DNA from 4 places in the Oryzomicrobium terrae genome. Region 1 is predicted to be linked to each of the others. Evidence: predicted binding sites of a transcription regulator. Region 1 holds the regulator's gene; each other region holds the start of a gene.

Region 1 (4,663 bases):
GCCAAGCTTGCAGCCCGTTGCGTGGTGCGCCATGGTGCAGCCAAAGTCGCGTTGGTAACCACCGACGGTTACCGGATCGGGGCCCACGAGCAACTGCGCATTTATGGCCGCATTCTGGGGGTGTCGGTACATCTGGTCCGCGATGCTGCCGACCTGCGCCAGACCCTGGCGGAGCTTTCCCACAAGCACATGGTGTTGATCGACACCATGGGGATGAGCCAGAAAGACAAGCATGTACAAGAACAGATCGCCATGCTGGTATCCGGCGGCAGCGTACGCCGTCTGTTGCTGCTTTCCGCGACCAGCCGGGGCGATACCCTGGATGATGTGATCCGCGCCTATCGGGGGGAACAGCCAGGGGATGGCGTGGCGGGGTGCATCCTGACCAAGGTGGATGAAGCAGCCAGCCTGGCGACTTCCCTGGACGCGGTAATCCGTCATGGCCTGTCCCTGCATTACGTCTCCAATGGTCAGCGGGTGCCTGAGGATCTCCATCTGCCCAATCGCAACTACCTGCTGCACCGTGCTTTTCGTGATGTGCCTGGTACCTCGCCGCACCGCTATTCCGGGGTGGAATCGACCCTGGTGATGGCCAATGCCGGCTTGTCCACCACGGGTGGCGGCCATGGCTGATTTCTACGTCGACCAAGCTGCCGGATTGCGCCGCCTGTTCGGCCAGGAGCCGGTTCGGGTCGTCAATTTCATCGCGGGGCGGACAGGCGTTGGGAGGACCGTCGCCTTGGCCCAACTGGCCGCAACCCTGGCGCGCCAGGGTCAGGAAGTGCTGGTGCTTGATGAAAACATCCGCAAGCCTGTGGCCGATTTGTTTGGGGTTCCGCACCGCGCCGACCTGTTCCAGGTGATGAATGGCCATGTGGCGATGGCCGAAGCTCTGTTGCCCGTTTGTGCGGGTGTGACCGTGCTGCCGGTGGCCCGGGCGATCCGCGCCATGGCTGGCTTCAACCCGGCGCAGCAGCGCGCCCTGGTCGGCGCCTTGGAGCAGATCGACCGTCCAGTAGATGTGATCCTGGTGGATAGCGCCCAGGATAATCCGGCCGGGGTGTCTCCCCTGGGGTTGGCTGCCAGCGAAACGATGGTCGTGGTATCCGGGGATACCGCGGCCATTACCGAGGCCTATGCCTTGATCAAGCGGATGAGCATGACTTATGGGCGCCGGCATTTTCGTGCCCTGCTCAACAATATCCGCCTTCCGGAAGAAGCGGCGGCGATCTTCGACAACATGGCCCAAGTGGCTGCCAGCCGCTTGGGGGTGCGTGTGGACCTGGCGGCAACCTTGCCCCACGACGAGGCCTTGCGGCGCGCTGTGCAGGTTGCCCAACCGGTCATCGGCGCCTATCCCGATAGTCCGGTTGCTTATGCTCTGCGGATGTTGGCTGCCGACCTGATGACTTGGCCTGTCGCCGATTCCCAAGGACCGGGCGGGCTCGGACAGTTCACCCAACAGCTGTTACACTTGAGCCAACGCATAACGCCTGCCGCCGTCCACGCCGGATAGCCAGTACCAGAGCCGATGTATACCCCCGCCGGACAGCTGGACAGGGAGCAGCTGATCCAGCATTTTGCCCCGCTCGTCAAACGTATCGCCCATCACCTGATGGCGCGGTTGCCTGCGAGCGTGCAGGTGGATGACCTGGTCCAAAACGGCATGATCGGCCTGCTCGATGCCATCGGCCGCTACGAGAGCGGACTCGGCGCCCAGTTCGAAACCTATGCCACCCAGCGCATTCGCGGTGCCATGCTTGATGGCTTGCGCGAGAACGATTGGCTGCCGCGGGGAATCCGGCGTGAGTTACGCCGCGTCGAAAAGGCGCTACATCAGTTGGAACATGCCCAGGGGCGTTCCCCGACGGAGCTGGAACTGGCCGAGGCCTTAGGTATGCCCTTGGCGGACTACCAGCGTCTGCTCCTGGAGGCACGGGGGCATCAGATCCTCTATTTCGAGGATTTCTCCGAAGAAGAAGGCGAGTCGTTCCTCGATCGCCACGTCAGCGACGACGACACCACGCCGTTGCAACAGCTGGAAGAGCAGGCCCTGCGGCAAGCCCTGGTCGAAGGAATCGATGCGCTCCCGGAGCGGGAAAAGCTGGTGATGGCGCTGTACTACGAAGAAGAACTAAATCTGCGCGAGATCGGTGAAGTCCTCGGAGTCACCGAATCGCGCGTCTGCCAGCTGCACAGCCAGGCGATTGCCCGGCTGCGTGCCCGAGTCCTGGGCGAGGAGGGGAAAGTGAAGAAAACCAAGAAGGGGCGTCATGGATAAGATCAGCCTGATCGGCTTGGTGGTAGGTATAACCGCGATCGTCGGGGGACAAATTTTTGAAGGCGGGCACATTGGCTCTCTCATCCAGCCGACGGCCTTTGTCATCGTGATCGGCGGTACCTTGGGCGCCATTCTTCTGCAAAGCCCCTCGGCCACCTTCACCCGGGCGGTGCGTATGCTCAAGTGGGTGGTGTTTCCCCCCCAGGTGGAGTCGAAGCGTTTGATCGACCAGGTCGCGAACTGGAGCCAGATTTCCCGTCGTGAAGGTTTGCTCGCCCTTGAAGGGTTTATTGCCGCCCAGACCGACCCTTTTTATCGCAAAGGCCTGCAACTGCTGGTGGATGGCGCCGAGCCGGAGCGGCTGCGTGAAGTGCTCGAAGTCGAGATCGGCGCTTATGAAAACGATCTCAAGCTGGCGGCAAAAGTGTGGGAATCGGCAGGTGGCTATTCGCCCACCATCGGCATTCTTGGCGCAGTGATGGGCTTGATCCACGTGATGGAAAACCTGACCGACCCCTCCAAGCTTGGGGCCGGTATCGCTGTGGCCTTTGTTGCCACGATTTACGGGGTTGGCATGGCTAACCTGGTCTTGATCCCCATGTCGAAAAAACTGCTGGCCTATGTCGGCCGCCTGGTGACCGCGCGGGAAATGTTCGTGGACGGCCTAGTGGGGATCGCCAACGGGGATAATCCGCGCATCATCGAAGGCCGCATGCGCGGCTACTTGGGCTGACGGTCATGGCACGGCGGCGGCGTGGCCACGAGGAGGAGCACGAGAATCTCGAACGCTGGCTCGTTTCCTACGCAGACTTCATCACCTTGCTGTTTGCCTTCTTCGTGGTGATGTATGCCATTTCCTCGGTGAACGAGGGTAAGTACCGGGTTTTATCCGACTCTCTGGTCTCGGCCTTCCGCAACGTTCAAGTAGTCGGTGCAGGGCAGATGAACATCGTTACGCCGCCCAACGCCTCGATCAAGCAGATCGTGGTCAAACAGGATCCGCAGACTGCTGCGCGTCGGCAAGCCCAGCGCGACAAGATGCGCAACGTGGCCCAGGACATCTTCCGGGCTCTAGCCCCCTTGGTTCGACAGGGCAAGGTTCGGCTGGTGGAAACCGACAAGGGGGTGACCATCGAAATCGCCGACAGCGTGCTGTTTTCCCCAGGGCAGGCGCAACTGGAGCCGACGTCGGCCCAGGCGTTGCGCATGGTTGGCGAAGTGCTGGCACCGACCGAGTTTCCAATCGTGGTCGAGGGGCATACCGACAATGTGCCGATCCGCACGGCCTTGTATCCCTCCAACTGGGAATTGTCGGCGGTGCGTGCCACCACGGTGCTGCGCCTCTTTGCTGATGCCGGGGTGTCGCCCCAGCGGCTGACGGCCATTGGCTACGGCGAGCACCGGCCAGTCGAGGGCAATGACACTCAAGAGGGGCGGGCACGTAATCGGCGGGTTTCCATCTTGATCGAATCGGCAATTCCCGCCGAGCCAGAAGTGCCACCGCCGGCTGCGCCGCCCTCTGCCCCGGTTAGCGGCGATGGCGTGACCCCGTCCCCGGCGGCGGCTTCGGCAGTGGGCGCGGCCCTTGACGGCGGTGCCGGGAGCGGGGGACGCTAGGTCTTCTTTATGGGATAAAACAGAACGCCCTCCAGTGGAGGCGTTCTGTTTTTGTATTCGAGAGATGAGGCGTCAGACCGAATCAATCAGGCGGCTGCCGGTCCCGCCACCCCCGAGCCTTTGGCCGTCCGGACCATAAACGTCTGCGGCGGGGGCTTGGTTGCGTTGGAGGAGTACCTGTAATGCGCCGCTGGTGTTTTGCATGCGTAGGGCGATCAACTGCCCGTTCTGCTCGTTGAGTTGCTTGGCCCGTTGCGCCTGGTGTTGCAGTTGTGCCCAGGTATGGCGTATTGCCGGTGTTCCGTGGGCAGCAAGCCAGGCGTCGATTCCCTCGCGATCTGCCGTGTACCCCTGGGATTGAATCAGGCGGTTACGTTGTTCCGCGAATTGGTTGAGCTGTTGGACCAGCAGTGCTTTGGCGGCAACGATATCTTCCAATGCATCCACACGCCCGGCGCTCAGATCGGCCTGCTCGCTCTCGAGCAAGGCGGCAAACTGCGTTACGGCTGCCACTTCTTGGGAGAGCGTGCTGGCAAAGGTGTCGGCAGCGGAAGATGGTGGAAGCAGTCCCATGGCGATGGAGGATGGCAGCGCGGCTTGGCGCTAGTCAGGCCTGGCGACCACTCGCCCGTCCCGGGCTGCCTTGAATCAGTTCCCGGGCGGTGTCCAGCAGTCGGTCGGCAATGGCGCCGGAATTGATCGAAAAGCGACCTTCGCTGATGGCTTGGCGGATCGCCGCAATTCGGCCTGCATCGAAGGGTGAGT
Region 2 (4,663 bases), 230 kb from region 1:
GAGCTGTTCGACCTGTTCGAGCACAAGACCGGCCTGGTACGCCTGCTCGACCTGTCGAACAAGGCCGATGGGGTGCAGATCTACATCGGCAACGAATCGGGCATCGCCCCCCTGGACGAGTGCAGCGTAGTCACCGCGCCCTACGAGGCCAACGGCCAGGTGATCGGCTCGGTGGGGGTGATCGGCCCGACCCGCATGGCCTACGAGCGGGTCATCCCGATCGTGGACATCACCGCCCGGCTGCTCTCTTCCGCCCTCACCTACCAGGCCACCGCCTGACCCTGCCGGCACCGGCCGGCAGCGCCTGCGCCGGTTGCCCAGAACCGCTCTGCAATCCCGCTTCTCGGCGCCACCGCTGAGACCAGTTTCCCTAGAACCAGAATCCGCCACAGGACCGCCATGCCCCGCTTCCAGCCCGAGCCCCCGTTCAAGCACGGTACCCCGCCCCAAACCGCCGTAGTGCTGGTCAACCTCGGTTCCCCCGACTCCCCCACCCCCGAAGCGGTGCGCCGCTACCTCAAGGAATTCCTCTCCGACCCCCGGGTGGTGGAAATCCCCAAGGCAGTGTGGTGGCCGATCCTCAACGGCATCATTCTCAACACCCGGCCCAAGCAGTCCGCCGCCAAGTACGCCACCATCTGGACCCCGGAAGGCTCGCCCCTCAAGGTGCACACCGAGCGCCAGGCCAAGCTGCTGAAAGGCCTGCTCGGCGAGCGCGGCCACCGGGTCACGGTCACCTGGGCGATGCGCTATGGCAGCCCGGCCCTGCCCGAGGTACTCGACCGGCTCAAAGCCGAGAACCACACCCGCATCCTGCTGCTGCCCGCCTACCCCCAGTATTCGGCCAGCACCACCGCCACCGTGCTCGACCAGGCCGGCCAGTGGCTCGCCGGCCTGCGCAACCAGCCCGAGCTGCGCAGCCAGCGCAGCTTTGCCGACGATCCCGGTTACATCGCCGCCCTGGCCGCCAGCGTGCGCGAGCACTGGCAGGCCCACGGCAAGCCCGCCGAGAACGACCCGTCCTACCGGCTGGTAATGAGCTTTCACGGCGTGCCCAAGCGCACCCTGGATCTGGGCGACCCCTACCACTGCGAATGCCACAAGACCGCCCGGCTGCTCGCCCGGGCCCTAGGGCTGCCCGAACAGCAGGTGCTCACCACCTTCCAGTCCCGCTTCGGCAAGGCCGAGTGGCTGCAGCCCTACACCGCACCGACCCTGACCAAGCTGCCCCAGGACGGGGTGACCCGGGTGGACGTGCTCTGCCCGGGCTTCGTCGCCGACTGCCTGGAAACCCTGGAGGAGATCGCCCAGGAGGTGAAGGCCGACTTCCTCAATGCCGGCGGCCAGGTCTTCCACTACCTGCCCTGCCTCAACGAGCGCCCCGACTGGATCGCCGCCCTGGCCGACCTGGCCGAGCGCCAGTTGGCCGGCTGGCCAACCAAAGCGCCCCGGGACGACCAGGGCCTGGCCGAGTCCGTGGCCCGGGCGCGGTTGCTCGGCGCCCGGGAGTAATGGGGCCAGGTGTCGGCCCAGTTTAGGGCCAAGCATCGGGCCAACCCCTAGAAGGGGCGGGCATCTTCACGATACCTGCCCGGAGCGCGAGGACTGGCGCGGACTTCCAGGCACATGCCGTGAAGACCCGCGCCAATCCTAGGTCTTGGCCCAGGTTAAGCTTTCGTCATCTTGGCCGTTAACGCATGGGTAACCGCGCCCGGAGCCCACCCATGCACATCACCCAGTCCATCCTGGAGCAACGCTCCAGCCACGCCGCCCAATCCCAGCGGGAGGTCAGCGAAAGCCTGCGCGCCTGGGTTGGCGACCGCCGCCCCGATTTCGAAGGCCAGAGCGCCCCGACCAACCAGACCGGCGCGGCCGGTGCAATCAATTCGGGCAACGGCGCCTCGGGCGTGCCGGACGCGCTGCGCCCCCTGGTGGAACTTTCCCAGGCGGCCCTGGCGGCCCAGCAAAACGACAGCGCCAATGCAGCCAACCAGAATCCCGTGGGCCAGGCCGTCGCCGCCAGCGACCCGAACGGCGACAACGGCCTGGACCCGCGCATGAAGCTGCTCAAAGCCGTGATCGAAATGCTCACGGGCCAGACCATTCAACTCTTCAACGCCCGCGACATCAGCGCCCCGGCCGCGACGGACGTGTCTGCCCCACCCGATCCGAACGGCAACGCCCAGGCCGGCAATGCCGCCGCGCAACGGGCCGGTTTCGGCGTCGAGTACGACTACAAGGAAACGGTACGGGAGAGCGAGACCACCACCTTCGCCGCCAACGGCGTGGTGCGCACCGCCGACGGCCGGGAAATCAACTTCCAGGCATCCCTGACCATGAGCCGCCAGTTCGAGGCCACCTACAGCGAACGCCTGCGCCTGGGTGACGCCAAGATGCGGGACCCGCTGGTGCTCAACTTCAACGGTAACGCCGCCCAGTTGTCGGACCTGAAGGTCGCCTTCGACCTGAATGGCGATGGACAGAAGGAAAGCCTGCCCTTTGTCGCCAGCGGCAGCGCTTTTCTCGCCTTCGACCGCAACGGCGACGGTCAGGTGAACGACGGCCGCGAGCTATTCGGTCCGACCAGCGGCAACGGTTTTGCCGAACTGGCCGCCCTCGATGCGGACGGCAACGGCTGGATCGACGAGGCCGACCCAGCCTTCCCCCACCTCGGTACCTGGACCCTCGGCGCCAACGGCCCGGTGTTCAAATCCCTTGCCGACCAAGGCATCGGCGCTCTTTCCACCACCGGCCAGGCCACCCCTTTCGACCTCAAGGACAGCGCCAACCGGCTCCAGGCGCAGATCCGCGCCACCGGCGTGTTTTTGCACGAGTCGGGAGCGGCTGGCACAATCCAACAGATAGACGTGGCTGCCTGAAGCAAATCGGGCGACACGCCCCTGCCGGCGGCGGGCTCGAACACCCGCCCCAGGCCTACTAAAAACAAGGCCACCCGTTCGCGGGCCATGGCCATTGGGAGGTAACGGGTCTCATGAAGCGTATCGCCGACTGGAGCATCTGGGTTCGTCTGACCGCCGCGATCTGGCTGGTGCTGGTGGCCGCCTGGAGCGGCATGATCGTCTGGGAAACCGCAGTCACCCGCGATACCGCCGTCAATCAAGCGGAAAGCTTCGCCAAGAGCATCCACGAGATGACCATGGCCGGCCTCACCGGCATGATGATCACCGGCACCGTGGGGCAGCGCGAGGTGTTCCTCGACCAGATCAAGCAGCTGTCGATCATCAAGGACCTGCACGTGGTGCGCGGCGAAGCCGTCTCCAAGGTGTTCGGTCCGGACACCAAATCCACCCGCCCCCTCGACGATGTGGAAAAACAGGTGATGGGCAGCGGCAAGCCCTTCGTCGCCGTAGGCGACGACGGCGACGGCCGCTACCTGCGCGTGGTGAACCCGACCCTGGCCTCCACCAACTACCTGGGCAAGAACTGCATCATGTGCCACCAGGTGCCGGAAGGCACCGTGCTCGGCGTGGTCAGCATGAAGGTCTCGCTGTCCGACGTCGATGCCGCGGTCAACAGCTTCGGTGTCAAGATCGCCGCCACCGCCGTGGCGGTGGTGATCGGCCTGCTGCTGGTGATCTACCTGTTCACCCGCCACTTCGTCACCGAGCCGATCGGCCAGCTGACCCGCGGCCTACGCGACATCGCCGAGGGCGACGGCGACCTGACCCGGCGCCTGCCGGTCAAGGGCAAAGACGAAATCGGCGAGGCCGCCGGCGTCTTCAACCAGCTGATGGAAAACTTCGCCAATCTGGTGCGCCAGGTCAGCACCGCCGCCGGCCAGGTGTCGGGCAAGGCCCACGACCTGTCCCAGTCCGCCGGCCGGGTAGCGGCCAGCTCCCACCGGCAGAACGAGCAGTCGGTCCAGGCCGCCAGCGCGGTCGAGCAACTGGTGGAAAGCATCGTCTCGATCTCGGATAGCGCCAGCCACGTCCAGCAGCAATCCCAGGAGAGTCTGGCCCGGGCCGACGAAGGCAATCGCAGCCTGAACCAGCTGCTCGGCGAGATGAAGGGTGTCGAACACAATGTGCGTACCATGGCCGACACGGTCACCGAATTCGTGCGCAGTACCGACGCCATCACCCGCATGACCCAGGAGGTCAAGGACATCGCCGAGCAGACCAACCTGCTGGCCCTCAACGCCGCCATCGAGGCTGCCCGGGCCGGCGAGGCCGGCCGCGGCTTCGCCGTGGTCGCCGACGAAGTGCGCAAGCTGGCCGAGAAGTCGTCCCGTTCCGCCAGCGAAATCGATTCGATCACCGACAGCCTGTCGGCCCAGTCGGTCCAGGTGCGCACCGCCATCGAATCGGGCCTGACCAACCTGGCTGCCAGCCAGCATTCGGTGGAAGGGGTGGCCAACATCCTGCAGGCCACCAACGGCTCGGTTACCGAAGTCGGCCACGGCCTGGACACCATCGCCGCCGCCACCGAGCAGCAGCGCCGGGTGAGCGGCGACGTGGCCGAAAATATCGCCGCCATCGCCGCCATGGCCCAGGAGAACAATGGCGCCGTGGAAGAAACCGCCCAGGCCGCCCAGGCCCTGGAAGCCCTGGCCGATTCGCTGCAGGGCGCGGTGGGCCGCTTCCGCACCTGATCGATAGCCGGAGTGGTAACGACAAAGGGCACCTGCGGGTGCCCTTTGTTT
Region 3 (4,663 bases), 1.0 Mb from region 1:
AGTGCCCCAGGCCCTGGACCAGATAGGCGCCCCGGTTCCAGACGGCGTCCTTCTGCGGATCGGGCTGGAAGGGTTTGGCATCGATGAAGGCCCAGTTCCACAGCGACAGCCCCCAGCGCATGCTGAAGGGCCACTTCATTTCGCTCTTCTTATTGGCCTGGTCTACAGCCGGGACGCCGTGCTGCAGATAGGCATAGAGGGCCCGCATGTCCTCTTCGCTGGTCTTGGCGTAGGAGGGGTAGGGCATGGCCGGGTAGAGGTTGTGTCCGTCGGCGGCGACGCCCTTGCGCATGGCGCGATCGAACTGGGCGAAGGTGTAGCTGCCGAGGCCGGTTTTGGCATCCGGGGTGATGTTGGTGGAGTAGATGGCGCCGAAGGGCGTCTTCAGTTCCAACCCGCCGGCCATCGGCTTGCCCCCGGGGGCGGTATGGCAGGCCACGCAATCGCCCAAGCGGGCGACGTATTCGCCGCGCTTGAGGATTTCAGCATCCGGGGTGGAAGAGGGAGCAGCAATGGCCTGGGGGGCCAGCAGGCTGCCCAGGCCCACGGCGAGGAATGCCAGGGCGGCCTCCCTCAACCCCAGGGGGCGGGGGTTGCGCAGGTTACGTGGGGTGTTCATGGACGTCATTCCAGTAGTGAAAACATCTCCAGCCTATTCCCTTGCCTTGAGTAGGGGAATAGCGAGTTCAGGCGATTCTGATAGGTACTTTTTCCTATAGGCGTAGGGGGTATCGCTATATTTGCCTCTGGGAAGGGCGGGGCTGGCAACCGAAATATGGATGGCGCGATCCCTGTGACCCCTGTGACCCCCGCGACCCCCGAGATCCCCGAGATCCCCGAGATCCCCGAGATCCCCGAGATCCCCGAGATCCCCGAGATCCCCGAGATCCCCGATCGCCCTGATAGATTCGTGGCTTGCTAGGGTTCCCTGCTTTTTCCAATGAAAAAAGCCCGGGGTTCTTCTCCCGGGCTTTTGCTTGGGGCATGGGCAAGATCAGGCGCGCAGCAGTCCGAGCACGAGTTGACCGGTGACTTTGGTCTGGGCGATGAGGCCGCCGGCGGCTTGCTGGAGGATCTGCGAACGCGCCAGTCCTGCGGTCTCGGCGGCGTAGTCGGTGTCCTGGATGCGCGAACGGCTGGCGATCAGGTTCTGCTCGCTGCTCTGCAGGTTTGTAACCGCGGTTTCCAGTCGGGAAAGCTGGGCGCCGATGCGGGCGCGCTGTTTGTTCACGTAGGCCAGGGCTTCATCGACATGGACGATGGAAACGCTGGCGCCGGCCCCGGTGCTCAGATCGGTATCGTCGATGCCCAGGGCAAAGGCATTCACGGCGCCCAATTCGACCTGCAGATTTTCCCCTGCCTTGGCGCCGATCTGAAAGCTCACCTGGCGCGATCCGGCTCCGCCACCGAGGTTCTCGAAGGTTTCCTTGAAGCCCGAGAGCACATCGTTGGGGTCGTAGCCCTTGCCGCCGCCAAAGGGCACGATCGAATCGGCAGTCTGCTCAGGGCCTCCGTCAGCATCCAGGCCACCCACTGCGCCGGTGTCGGCATTGGTCAGGTTGATGCGATTCTGGATATAGGCCACACCATTGGCCTGGAAGTCGCTTTCGAAGGTGGCGAGGTTTTTGCCGATGAGACTCTGTAGTGCCGTATCCAGATCGCTGCCAGGGTTCTTGTTCAGGTACTGCATCAAGCCCTTGATGCCGCCCGCGCCGGCCGCCTTGAGCTGGTCGTGCAGATAACGCACTTTTACGTAAGCCCCGGAGTAGTGCTGGGAGTCGCTGGCCCAGCCTGCGCCATTGACCGAACCGACGACGGCGGCCATGCCGGCAGCGCCCCCGCCTGCGGCGGCAATGTCGATCTTCAGGCGTTCGTCGGCACCGTGGATGAATTCGGCCGAGCCCTCCTTGAACCAGGTCGGGACGCTCTGGGTGATGGCGCTGTTCATGACCGCGTGCACCATTTCGTGCATGACCGTGCGGTCTGTGTAGAAGGGATAGGTGCCGCCGTTGGGCAAGTTGGCCGGAGTGGCATCGGCCATGTCCACCTGCAGGTCTTGGAAATAGCCGGGCTGGCTCGGTGGACCGACAAAGGCGGCGATATTGCCAGGGCCGTCGGTGAAGCTGGAAACGCCGATGTACATCTTTTCGCCACCGCCCTGGATACCGTAATACTGGGCGATCCGCGTTTCCGAACTGGACAGCCAGCCGATACGCATGCCGTCGAGCACGGCCCGTTTGTTCGGGTCGCCGCCGATACTGGAATGGCTCTGGGAGAAAATTTTTTCGCCGTTGAATTCGGCGGTTTCCCCCATGCGGGAAATTTCCTGGACTAGTTGGCGGGCTTCATCCTGGAGCGCTTGGCGGTCACTGGAGGAGTTGGTGTCGTTGGCAGCCTGGACCGACAGTTCGCGGATGCGCTGCAACGCATCAGAGACGGATGAGAGGGAACCGTCGGCCGTCTGCAGTAACGAGATACCGTCGTTGGCATTGCGGGCCGCCTGGCGCGAACCACGTATTTGCCCGGTCATGCGTTCTGAAATCGCCAGCCCCGCGGCATCGTCAGCAGCCGAATTGATACGCAACCCAGACGATAGCCGGCGGTAGGCGCGGGTGAGCGTGTTCTCTGCACCGCTCAATTGGCGGGCCGTGAACGCGGCGTCTAGGTTGGTGTTTATTTGCATGGTTATCGTGGCTGGATGACCGGCACAGACAAGCCTGTCGCGCAGGGCGGCATCCAACCTGCATAACGGCCGGATGTAAACAAACTTTAACTACGGGGGGCGAATGGTTTAGTTTTGATGGCCAGCGGTTGGTAATAGATTTTTGATAGCTGGACGCTATGAATGAAATTCAAGAATTGAATTTCATTTCTTGATAATCAATAGCTATCGTTGGTCGACCATTTCTGCCGATAGAAGGCTGGGAGATCGCTATGAAGACCGTGACGGTAGTGCAGGAGGTTCAGCACTTGATGTTGGGTATGTGGGCCCGGAGTGTCTGGCTGTAAGCCTGCGCGGGCGGTTCACTTCAATACGCTGCCGATTAAGCGCGATGCGCCCGACTTGACTCGAGACAAGCATCCCGTGCATCCCACCGTTGCGGTGGCAGGGGCGGGAAAGCCCGCGATGTGGCCTCTGCAGTGTGATCGAGCAGTGCGGTTTCCACCATGGAAGTTGGCGAAACTGCTCTGCATCGGTCAGGCAACAAGGCGTGAATCCGGGCAAAACGGCGGGTGCGGCTGGGCTACAATTCCAGCCGTTTTTTTGCGCTACAGGCCCCGTTGTGACCGTTTCAGCCATGCCCCCAACCACTGCCCTCAGTCCATGCCAGCAATGCGGCGCTTGCTGCGCTGCCTTTCGCGTGGATTTTCATCAGGCCGAGGGTGAAGGGGGAGGGTTGGGCTATGCCGGCGGAGTGCCACGGGAAATGGTTGTTCCGGTGATCGGTACGCTGCTGCGCATGAAGGGCACCGACGAGAATGAGTCCCGCTGCGTGGCCCTGTCTGGCGAAGTGGGCAAGGAAACGAGGTGCACCATTTATGCCCAGCGCCCCAGCCCATGCCGTGAGTTCAATCCCTATGCGGCTCTGGGGATTGGTGACGAGGCTTGCACCCGGGCACGGCGGCGGCATGGCTTGCCGCCGCTTGAAGAAAATCAGGCTACCAGCGCCAGCAGTTTGGCGTAGGCCTCGTCGAACTGGGCCAAGCCGGCCTGTTGCAACTCGTCGCCGAGCTGATCCAGGTCGATGCCGGCGGCTGCTACCCGGGCCAGTACCTGGCGGGCTTCAACCCAGTGATCGGTGAGGCGCGCTTCGGCTTCGCCATGGTCGCGGAACGCGGCCAAGGTGGTGTCGGGTACGGTGTTGATGGTGTGGGGGCCGATCAGTTCTTCGACGTAGAGAACGTCCCGGTAGGCCGGGTTCTTGGCCGAGGTCGAGGCCCACAACAGCCACTGGGGCTGAGCCCCGAGTTCCGCCAGGGGGGTGAAGCTGGAACGGATCTCGTCGATCCATTGCGCATAGGCCATCTTGGCGCTGGAAATGGCCGTTTTGCCTTGTAGGTCGGCCGGCAAACGGGTGTCGATGGCGGCGTCGATGCGGCTGATGAACACGCTGGCGACCGAGGCGATGCCTGTAAGCGCCAGTCCTTCGGCCCGGCGCCGTTCCAGGCCGCGCCGGTGGGCCGCCTGTACGCCCTGCAATTGGCGGTTGGAAAAGATCAGGGTGACGTTTACGTTGATGCCGGCGTAGATGGTGTCTTCGATGGCCTGGAGACCGGCCGGAGTGGCCGGGATCTTGATCATGGCGTTGGGCCGGTCGATCGCCTGCCAGAGCCGGCGGGCGGCGGCGGCTGTGCCCGCGGCATCATGGGCCAGCAATGGCGAGACTTCGAAACTGACGAATCCCTGGGTCCCCCCCGATGCCATGTAGACGCCTTGGAACAAGTCGCAGGCCTGGCGGATATCCGGCAGGGCTAGCGCTTCGAAACGGGCTTCTGCATCCGTGATGCGCGGCCGAAGTTCGGTCAGGGCCTGCTGGTAGGTTGGGTCGTTCTTGAGCGCGTTGTAGAAGATGGCCGGGTTGGAGGTCACGCCGGCAATGCCGTCCTCGTCCGCAAGCCGGGCCAGTTCGCCGGAATCCAGGAGGTGACGAGTGAGGTTGTC
Region 4 (4,663 bases), 620 kb from region 1:
GCTGCCCATTGCCGCTCCGGGGAGGTAGCAGTCCATGTTTTGGCGCAACCGGCTTCCTGACTTCGTCCAACGCCTCACCCGCTACGATCTGCCTCTGGCGATTTCGTTGTGGGATGGCACCCGCTTCGCCCTCGGCCACGACCCCGGCGTCACCCTGCACATCCGCGACAGCATTGGCCTCACCCGCCTGCTCCGCCCCAGCCTGGACCGCTTGGGCGAGGCCTATGTCGAGGGCCATATCGACGTGGAAGGCCCACTCCATACGCTGATCGACGGCGCGACGCGGCTTGCCAGCCATGCCCTTGCACCGACCGGTCGCTACGGCCGTATCCGCCACATGGTGCGCCACTCACGCAAGGTCGACGCCGATGCCATCGCCTACCACTACGACGTGGCCAACGACTTCTATCGCCTGTGGCTGGACCAGGAAATGATCTATTCCTGCGCCTATTTCAATCGTCCGAACGACACCCTGGAAGCAGCCCAGGTCGCCAAGCTCGACCACATCCTGACCAAGATCCGCCTCCGTCCCGGCGATCGCCTGCTCGACATCGGTTGTGGCTGGGGCGCCCTGATCCTGCGGGCCGTGGAAAAATATGGCGCCACAGCCGTGGGCATCACCCTGTCACAGCAGCAATACGAGCTAGCCAAGGAGCGCATTGCCAGGGCCGGCCTGGCCAATCGCTGCGAGGTGCATCTCACCGACTACCGGGACATGACGGGCAAGTTCGACCGCATCACCAGCATCGGCATGTTCGAGCACGTCGGCCTCAAACACCTGCGCGGCTACTTCACCACCCTGCGCCATCTGCTCAAGGATGACGGCATCGTGCTCAACCACGGCATCACGTCCACTGATCCCGAATCGGGAGAAACTCCCTGGGGGGGCGGCCGATTCATCGACCGCTATGTCTTTCCCAACGGGGAACTACCGCACATCTCACTGGCACTGCGCGAACTGGAAGCCGCCGGCCTGGAAACTGCAGACGTGGAAAACCTGCGCCGCCATTACGCGCTGACCCTGGACCACTGGGCGCAGCGCTTCGAGGCCAACGCCGAAGCCATCCGTCGCATCGCCGGCGAAAAGCGCTACCGCATCTGGCGCGTCTACCTGGCCGGTTGTGCCCACGGCTTTCGCCATGGCTGGATGGCCATCCACCAGATCCTCGCGACGCCTTACGGCCACGCCAGCTCCCTGCCCCTGACCCGCAACTGGATGTATGCGGGCTAACTCCCCCAGCAGTCCTCCGCGGTTATCCACTGCGGGGGCATGAGGCATAAGAACGTCTCAGGACGATGCGGCGGTCGCTTTATCGCCACCCGGGGACGCGGTATCGCTCGCGGCCGGCGGAGCAAGCTTGGCGCCAAGGAAATCGTCCAGCCCCTTATGCACCAGGTCGTAGGTTTTCATGATGCCGCTCTCGATATCGCCGCTCAGCACCCCCAATCCCTTGAGCAGTTCCTTGGCTTCGCCAAACCCCTTCTCGAAGCCGCCACGGATCAGGTCCACGAAGTTCCGCGCCAAGGTCTCGGGATCTTCACCCGGATGCTGGGCGGCGTAGGCGTCAAAAAAGCCAGTGGACAAGGCAACGATACGGCCGGCGGTTGCCTCCGGAGAATTATCCTGGCTCATGGCACCTTGCAGGGCATCGGGCCCCAGATCCGGAGCAAGCGCTTCATTGATCTTGTCGATGGCCGAACGGAACAGCAGGGCCTGGGATTTATCCCCTGCCTGGATCGACACTTCCAAGGACGACTGCAAAATCTGCACATTCAAGGCGCTGCGGGCAGACGCTTCAGCACTTTTCACCTGGGAGTCACCGCTGGCCTTGGCCTTGTCGGCTCCTGCCGCAGGTAACGGCTGGGCCGCTTTGCTCGATTGCGAAGCAGTGGCGGCAGCGGCACTGCCCGTAGGAAGGGAAATCGTCATGGGAGTCTCCAGAATCGAACCGGCCTTATGCCAGCCTCTTATCGTTATAGCGTTCGCTGCAGGAGAAACTTGAGCGATTCCTGACGATAAATTGACACACCCAGGCAAATATTCACACCGCGGCCCATCGATGCCAGGCAATTCGGCAAGTCGGCCACTCAGAACGGCAAACTGAGGGGCTGCCTGGCGATGCTGCACGTGCATCGAAGCGCCTGTTCGGATATGTGCTGCCACCGCCCCATCCTGCAACAGGCGCAAAAAAAAACGGCCCCGCCTTGTGGGCGGAGCCGTTCCCTCCTCGCTACTTCCTTTGGTTTTATTCCTGCATCGTCAGAGCGTGACGGTATCGGCCACGTCCTTGAACTCGGCGATCTGGTCGAAGTTCATGTAGCGGTAGATATCGGCAGCCTTCTGGTTGACCACGTTCACCTGCTCCATGTACTCGGCCACACTCGGGATCTTGCCGAGCAGGGCGCAGACAGCCGCCAGTTCGGCGGAACCCAGGTAAACCCGGGTGTCGATGCCCAGCCGGTTCGGGAAGTTCCGGGTGGAGGTGGACATGGCGGTGGAACCCTTGCGGATCTGCGCCTGGTTGCCCATGCACAGGGAGCAGCCGGGCATTTCCATGCGGGCGCCGGACTTGCCGAGAACCGAGTAGTAGCCTTCCTCGTTGAGGATCATGGCGTCCATCTTGGTCGGCGGGGCGATCCACAGACGGGTCGGGATGTCGGACTTGCCATCCAGCACCTTGCCCGCGGCGCGGAAGTGGCCGATGTTGGTCATGCACGAGCCGATGAACACTTCGTCGATCTTGTCGCCGGCGACTTCGGACAGCAGTTTCACGTCGTCCGGGTCGTTCGGGCAGGCGACGATGGGCTCCTTGATGTCGGCCAGGTCGATCTCGATCACGGCGGCGTATTCGGCATCGGCGTCGGCCTTGAGCAGCTCGCCCTTGGCGATCCACTCTTCCATGGCCTTGATGCGGCGCTTCAGGGTGCGGGCATCCTGGTAGCCGTTGGCGATCATCCACTTCATCAAGGTGATGTTCGAGTTCATGTACTCGACGATCGGTTCCTTGTTGAGGTGCACCGTGCAGCCGGCGGCGGAGCGCTCGGCGGAAGCGTCGGTCAGTTCGAAGGCCTGTTCCACCTTCAGGTCGGGCAGACCTTCGATTTCCAGGATGCGGCCGGAGAAGATGTTCTTCTTGCCCTTCTTCTCGACGGTCAGCAGGCCCTGGCGGATGGCGTACAGGGGAATGGCATTGACCAGGTCACGCAGGGTGACGCCGGGCTGCATCTTGCCCTTGAAGCGCACCAGCACGGATTCGGGCATATCCAGGGGCATCACGCCGGTAGCGGCGGCGAAGGCCACCAGACCGGAGCCGGCCGGGAAGGAGATGCCGATCGGGAAACGGGTGTGGGAGTCACCGCCGGTGCCGACGGTGTCCGGCAGCAGCAGGCGGTTCAGCCAGGAGTGGATCACGCCGTCACCCGGACGCAGGGCGACGCCGCCGCGGGTGCTGATGAAGGACGGCAGCTCGCGGTGCATGCGCACGTCCACCAGCTTCGGGTAGGCGGCGGTGTGGCAGAAGGACTGCATCACCATGTCGGCGGAGAAGCCCAGGCAAGCCAGGTCCTTCAGTTCGTCGCGGGTCATGGGGCCGGTGGTGTCCTGGGAACCGACGGTGGTCATCTTCGGTTCGCAGTAGGTACCCGGGCGGATGCCCTGGCCTTCCGGCAGGCCACAGGCGCGGCCGACCATCTTCTGCGCCAGGGAGAAACCCTTGCCGGAATCGGCCGGGTTCTGGGGCAGGCGGAACAGGGTGGAGGGGGCCAGGCCCAGGGCCTCGCGGGCCTTGGCGGTGAGGCCACGGCCGATGATCAGGGGGATGCGGCCGCCGGCGCGCACTTCGTCCAGGATCACCAGGGTCTTGAGCTGGGATTCGGCGATCACGGCACCGTTCTTGAGGGCGGTGACCTTACCGCTGGCGTGATCGACCTTCAGCTCGATCTCGTCGCCCATGTCCATCTGGCCGGCGTCGATTTCGATCGGCAGGGCGCCGGCGTCTTCCATGGTGTTGAAGAAGATCGGGGCGATCTTGGAACCCAGGCAGACGCCGCCGAAGCGCTTATTCGGGACGAAGGGGATGTCTTCGCCGGTGAACCACAGCACCGAGTTGGTGGCGGACTTGCGGGAGGAGCCGGTGCCGACCACGTCACCCACGTAGGCAACCAGGTTGCCCTTGGCGCGCAGTTCTTCGAGGAACTTGACCGGGCCGCGCACGCCGGCTTCTTCCGGGGTGATGCCCGGGCGCGGGTTCTTCAGCATGGCTAGGGCGTGCAGCGGGATGTCCGGGCGGGACCAGGCATCCGGGGCCGGGGACAGGTCGTCGGTGTTGGTTTCGCCGGTGACCTTGAAAACGGTGAGCTTCTGGGAAGCCGGCACTTCGGGGCGGGAGGTGAACCACTCGCCATCGGCCCAGGACTGCAGCACGGCCTTGGCGTTGGCGTTGCCGGACTTGGCCAGCTCGGCCACGTCGTGGAAGTAGTCGAACACCAGCAGGGTCTTCTTCAGGCCCTCGGCCGCCACGCCGCCCACTTCGGCGTCGCCGAGCAGGTCGATCAGGGGCTTGATGTTGAAGCCGCCGAGCATGGTGCCCAGCAGTTCGGTGGCCTTGGCGCGGGACACCAGGGCGCAGGATTCTTCGCCTTTGGCGACCTTGGCCAGGAAGGC

The links. The regulator FliA, encoded in region 1, starts transcription of late flagellar genes. The targets are predictions, from matches to a motif close to CTAAAGTTNNNNNNNNNNNNGCCGNTA.
Positions count from the first base shown of each region.
Region 2: OTERR_RS05455 (VCBS repeat-containing protein) is a predicted target of FliA. The motif match lies at 1,667-1,693, and genes of this name have one in related genera.
Region 3: OTERR_RS09045 (flagellinolysin) is a predicted target of FliA. The motif match lies at 2,747-2,773, and genes of this name have one in related genera.
Region 4: OTERR_RS07350 (DUF5610 domain-containing protein) is a predicted target of FliA. The motif match lies at 1,978-2,004, and genes of this name have one in related genera.

Region 1 covers NZ_CP022579.1:964,732-969,394, forward strand. The annotation lists gene flhF (flagellar biosynthesis GTPase FlhF) at 1-633, shown strand, start outside; gene OTERR_RS04450 (MinD/ParA family ATP-binding protein) at 626-1,516, shown strand; gene OTERR_RS04455 (RNA polymerase sigma factor FliA) at 1,532-2,281, shown strand; gene OTERR_RS04460 (flagellar motor protein) at 2,274-3,014, shown strand; gene motD (flagellar motor protein MotD) at 3,020-3,898, shown strand; gene OTERR_RS04470 (flagella synthesis protein FlgN) at 3,971-4,471, opposite strand; gene flgM (flagellar biosynthesis anti-sigma factor FlgM) at 4,506-4,663, opposite strand, start outside.
Region 2 covers NZ_CP022579.1:1,192,974-1,197,636, reverse strand. The annotation lists gene hrcA (heat-inducible transcriptional repressor HrcA) at 1-279, shown strand, start outside; gene hemH (ferrochelatase) at 400-1,512, shown strand; gene OTERR_RS05455 (VCBS repeat-containing protein) at 1,725-2,879, shown strand; gene OTERR_RS05450 (methyl-accepting chemotaxis protein) at 2,993-4,612, shown strand.
Region 3 covers NZ_CP022579.1:1,970,358-1,975,020, reverse strand. The annotation lists gene OTERR_RS09050 (c-type cytochrome) at 1-619, opposite strand, end outside; gene OTERR_RS16580 (hypothetical protein) at 794-922, shown strand; gene OTERR_RS09045 (flagellinolysin) at 995-2,740, opposite strand; gene OTERR_RS09040 (YkgJ family cysteine cluster protein) at 3,300-3,686, shown strand; gene tal (transaldolase) at 3,656-4,663, opposite strand, start outside.
Region 4 covers NZ_CP022579.1:1,586,238-1,590,900, reverse strand. The annotation lists gene OTERR_RS07355 (SAM-dependent methyltransferase) at 35-1,231, shown strand; gene OTERR_RS07350 (DUF5610 domain-containing protein) at 1,289-1,930, opposite strand; gene OTERR_RS07345 (bifunctional aconitate hydratase 2/2-methylisocitrate dehydratase) at 2,261-4,663, opposite strand, start outside.